DNA from 2 places in the Kineococcus sp. AC630 genome. Region 1 is predicted to be linked to the other one. Evidence: predicted binding sites of a transcription regulator. Region 1 holds the regulator's gene; the other holds the start of a gene.
The links. Region 1 encodes HrcA, which represses chaperone genes, less so after heat shock. Its sites were predicted from a motif close to GNTNGCACTCGGNNNNNCCGAGTGCNANC; they were not measured.
Positions count from the first base shown of each region.

Region 2: the regulator HrcA is predicted to act here: its motif matches at 1,421-1,449, upstream of AC0I8G_RS20460 (acetolactate synthase large subunit).

Region 1 is NZ_CEEDMJ010000009.1:31,207-33,407, forward strand. Features, by position in the region: gene dnaJ (molecular chaperone DnaJ) at 1-688, opposite strand, end outside; gene hrcA (heat-inducible transcriptional repressor HrcA) at 732-1,772, opposite strand; gene AC0I8G_RS11115 (DUF3097 domain-containing protein) at 1,884-2,201, shown strand, end outside.
Region 2 is NZ_CEEDMJ010000021.1:74,503-76,703, forward strand. Features, by position in the region: gene AC0I8G_RS20460 (acetolactate synthase large subunit) at 1-1,285, opposite strand, end outside; gene ilvD (dihydroxy-acid dehydratase) at 1,678-2,201, opposite strand, start outside.

The DNA of each region.
Region 1 (2,201 bases):
CCTGCGAGGCGAGCTGGATGCGGGTGCCCGTGTCGACGCCACCGGGGATGCGGATGGTCAGCGGGCGGCGGGCGCGGATGCGGCCCTCACCGGAGCACTCCAGGCACGGCGAGGGCAGCACGGTGCCGAAGCCGCGGCAGGTGGGGCAGGGCGCGCTGGTCATGACCTGGCCGAGCAGCGAGCGGACGACGCGCTGCACCGAGCCCTGGCCGTGGCAGATGTCGCAGGTCTGGGGGCTGGTCCCCGGCTGGCAGCAGGAGCCCTGGCACGTCGTGCACAGCACGGCGGTGTCGACCTGGATGGAGCGTTCGCCGCCGAACGCCGCCTCGGCGAGGTCGACGTCGACGCGGATGAGCGCGTCCTGGCCGCGTTGGGTGCGGCTGGCGGGAGCTCCCGCCCGACCGCCCCCGCCGCCCTGGCCGAAGAACGCGTCCATGATGTCGGAGAAGCCGAACCCCTGGCCGAAGCCGGCTCCGCCGCCGCCGGGCATGGACCCGCCGCGGTCGTAGGAGGCGCGCTTGTCGGGGTTGGAGAGCGTCTCGTAGGCCTGCGAGACCTCCTTGAACTGCTCTCCCGCGTCGGGGTTCACGTCCGGGTGGAGCTTGCGCGCGAGCTTGCGGTAGGCGCGCTTGATCTCCTCCGCCGAGGCGTCGCGGGAGACGCCGAGGACGTCGTAGTAGTCGCTCACGAGGTCGTGGTTCTCCTGTCGGTCTTCATCACGGGGCCGAGCTTCACTGGGACAGGATGCGGGAGACGTAGCGTGACACCGCACGCACCGCTGCCATCGTCGTCGGGTAGTCCATGCGGGTCGGCCCGAGCACGCCGAGGCGGGCGACGACGGTGTCCGGGCCCGTGCCGTAGCCGCTGGTCACGACGGAGGTGCCGTCGAGACCGAGGTGCAGGTTCTCGGCGCCGATCCGCACGGTGAGACCGCCGCGGTCGGCGTCCTCGGTCAGCTCCTGGACGAGGCGCAGGAGGACGACGTGCTCCTCGAGGGCCTCCAGGACGCTGCCGAGGGAGGTGCTGAGGTCGGCGCCGGACTTCACGAGGTTCGCGGTCCCGGCGATGACGACGCGTTCCTCCAGCCCTGCGGTGAGGCAGTCGCCCAGGGCGACGGCGACCTCCGCGGCGACGGCGAGGTCGCCGGGCGGGGTCTGCTGGACGAGGTCGGTGAGGTCGTCGCGGGCGTCGCGCAGCCGTTTGCCGACGACCCCGGCGTTGACGCGGGTGCGCAGGGCGGCGAGCTGGACGCCGAGGGACTCCGGGTCGGCGGCGGAGCGGACGTCGAGGACGCGCTGCTCGACGCGACCGGAGTCGGTGATGAGCACCAGCAGCGCGCTGCGCCCGCCGACGGGGACGAGCTCGACGTGGCGGACGGCGGCGCGCGAGAGCGAGGGGTACTGCACGACGGCGGCCTGGCGGGTGATCTGCGCCAGCAGCCGGACGGTGCGGTCGACGATGTCGTCGACGTCGTCGGCCCCTTCGAGGAAGGTCTGGATCGCCCGCTTCTCGGCCGGCGTCATGGGCTTGACGTTGGCGAGGCGGTCGACGAAGAGGCGGTAGCCCTTGTCCGTGGGGATGCGTCCGGCGCTGGTGTGGGGCTGGGTGATGTACCCCTCCTCCTCCAGCACGGCCATGTCGTTGCGGATGGTGGCCGGGGAGACGCCGAGCTGGTGACGCTCGACGAGCATCTTGGAGCCGACGGGTTCGTGGCTGGACACGTAGTCCTCGACGATGGCGCGGAGCACCGCGAGCCTGCGGTCGTCGCTCATCCCGTCCCCTCTCCCCACTGGCACTCGTGTCGTGCGAGTGCCAAGTCTAGGCCGTCACCGCACGGCCGCGCCTCCCCCGTCGACCACACGGGTCTGGTTAGCGTTCCGCGCGTGACCCGTTACGAAGACCGGTACGGCGGCGACGTGCTGTCCTCCGACCCGCACGCCCGCACGAACCCGAAGCCCGTGCACCGCGACGAACCCGCCGTGCACGGCCTGGTCGTGGAGGACGTGGAGACCGGCTGGGTCGGAGCCGTCGTCCGGGTGGAGAAGAGCGGTGGTGTCCACGTCGTCGTCCTCGAGGACGGTCGCGGGCGCACCCGGACCTTCCCGCTGGGCCCGGGGTTCTGGGTCGAGGGGCAGCCCGTGCGTCTCGTCGCACCGAAGGCCGCGGCCCCCGTGCGGGCCACCCGCACGGCCAGCGGTTCG
Region 2 (2,201 bases), on a different contig from region 1:
CGCCGGAGTTCAGCCACGTGCGCGGGTTCTCGTACTGGACGAACTGCGCCGACCACATCTGGTGCTGCCCGACCCCGGAGACGTAGATCGCCTCGGGACCGGCGATGGCCCCGATCCGGGCGATGACGTGCTGCGGGGCGAGGGTGCCGTCGTCGGACTCGGTGTAGCCCAGCGGGTACGTCGTCTTCCAGGACTGGGTGAGTTCGGTCCAGGCCGTGAGGTCGGCGCGCCCGTTCTCGAACTCGGCGGCCACGGCCGTGGTGAGCTCGGCGATGACGAGCCGGGCGTCGCCCACGATCGGGACGTCGACGGCGCGGTTCTTGCCGATCTCGGCCGGGTCGATGTCGGCGTGGATGACCTTGGCGTGCGGGGCGAAGCTCGGCAGGTCGCCGGTGACGCGGTCGTCGAAGCGCGCGCCGAGGGTGATGAGCAGGTCGGACTTCTGCAGCGCCGTCACGGCCGCGACCGTCCCGTGCATCCCGGGCATGCCCAGGTTGTTCGGGTGCGAGTCGGGCAGCGCACCGCGCGCCATCAGCGTCGTGACCGCCGGGATGCCGGTGAGGTCGGCCAGCGCGGCGAGCTCCGCGGAGGCGTCGGCCTTGATGACGCCACCGCCGACGTAGAGGACGGGGCGCTCGGCCGCGGCGATGAGCCGGGCGGCCTCGCGGATCTGCTTGCCGTGCGGCCGCGTCACCGGGCGGTAGCCGGGCAGGTCGATCGTCTCGGGCCAGGCGAAGGACGTCGTCGCGGTCAGCGCGGACTTGGCGACGTCGACGAGGACCGGGCCGGGCCGGCCGGTGGCGGCGAGGTGGAAGGCCTCGGCGATGACGCGGGGGATGTCGGCCGGATCGGTCACCAGGTAGTTGTGCTTGGTGATCGGGATGGTGATGCCGGCGATGTCGGCTTCCTGGAACGCGTCGGTGCCGATGGCCTTGGCGGCGACCTGCCCGGTGATCGCGACCATCGGGACGGAGTCCATGTTCGCGTCGGCGATCGGGGTGACGAGGTTGGTCGCTCCCGGGCCGGAAGTCGCCATGCAGACGCCGACCTTGCCGGTGGCGACCGCGTACCCCTCGGCCGCGTGGCCGGCGCCCTGCTCGTGGCGGACGAGGATGTGCCGGACGTGCGGGGAGTCCATCAGCGGGTCGTAGGCGGGCAGGATCGCGCCCCCGGGCAGACCGAAGACGACCTCGACCCCTACCGCCTCGAGCGAACGGATGAGGCTCTGCGCGCCGGTGAGCTTGGCGACGGGGAGCTTCGGGTCCAGTGGCAGCTGCTCTGGCATCTCTGGTGTCCTCCTCGGGCGGTGCCGTTCACGGTCGTCGTTCAGTCCCGGACGCCCGGCAGATCGGTCCGCCGGACGCAAAAAGACCCCTCAGCCAGGGAAGGCGTGTGAGGGGTCGCGCGCTCGGCCGAACTGGTCAGCCGGCGCGCTGTCCGATGGCTACGAGGAACCGCATGTGCCGAAGGTAGCCCCTGCGTGGGGAGATGTCAGCCACGGGATCGCTGCGTCTCACATCGTGGACACGTGGTCCACGAGTTGGACGGTCTACCGGCTCGTGCGGTCGCGGCGGGGGGATCGTTGCCTCCACGGTGTCACTAGACGCCTTCGTGGAGGCAACGATCCCGCAGGACGTCACCGCGGAGGCAACGATCCCACCCGGCCGCACCCTGAGGTCAGAGGCAGACGGCGCCGAGGGAGGCGGACTGGACCTGCTTGGCGTACTTGGCCAGCACCCCGCGCTTGAACACGGGGGGCAGCGGCTCCCAGCCTTCGCGACGGGCCTCGAGCTCCTCGTCGGAGACCAGGACCTCGAGGGTCTTGCCCGCGACGTCGAGGCGGATCCGGTCGCCGTCGCGCACGAAGGCGATGGGGCCGGCGTCGACGGCCTCGGGGGCCACGTGGCCGACGCAGAGGCCGGTGGTCCCGCCGGAGAAGCGGCCGTCGGTCATCAGCAGGACGTCCTTGCCGAGGCCGGCGCCCTTGATCGCGCCGGTGATGGCGAGCATCTCGCGCATCCCGGGGCCACCCTTGGGGCCTTCGTAGCGGATGACGACGACGTCGCCGGCCGAGATCGTGCCGTCCTCGAGCGCGTCCAGCGCCGCGCGCTCGCGTTCGAAGACGCGCGCGGTGCCCTCGAAGACGTCGGAGTCGAACCCGGCGCTCTTCACGACGGCACCGAGGGGGGCGAGGTTGCCCT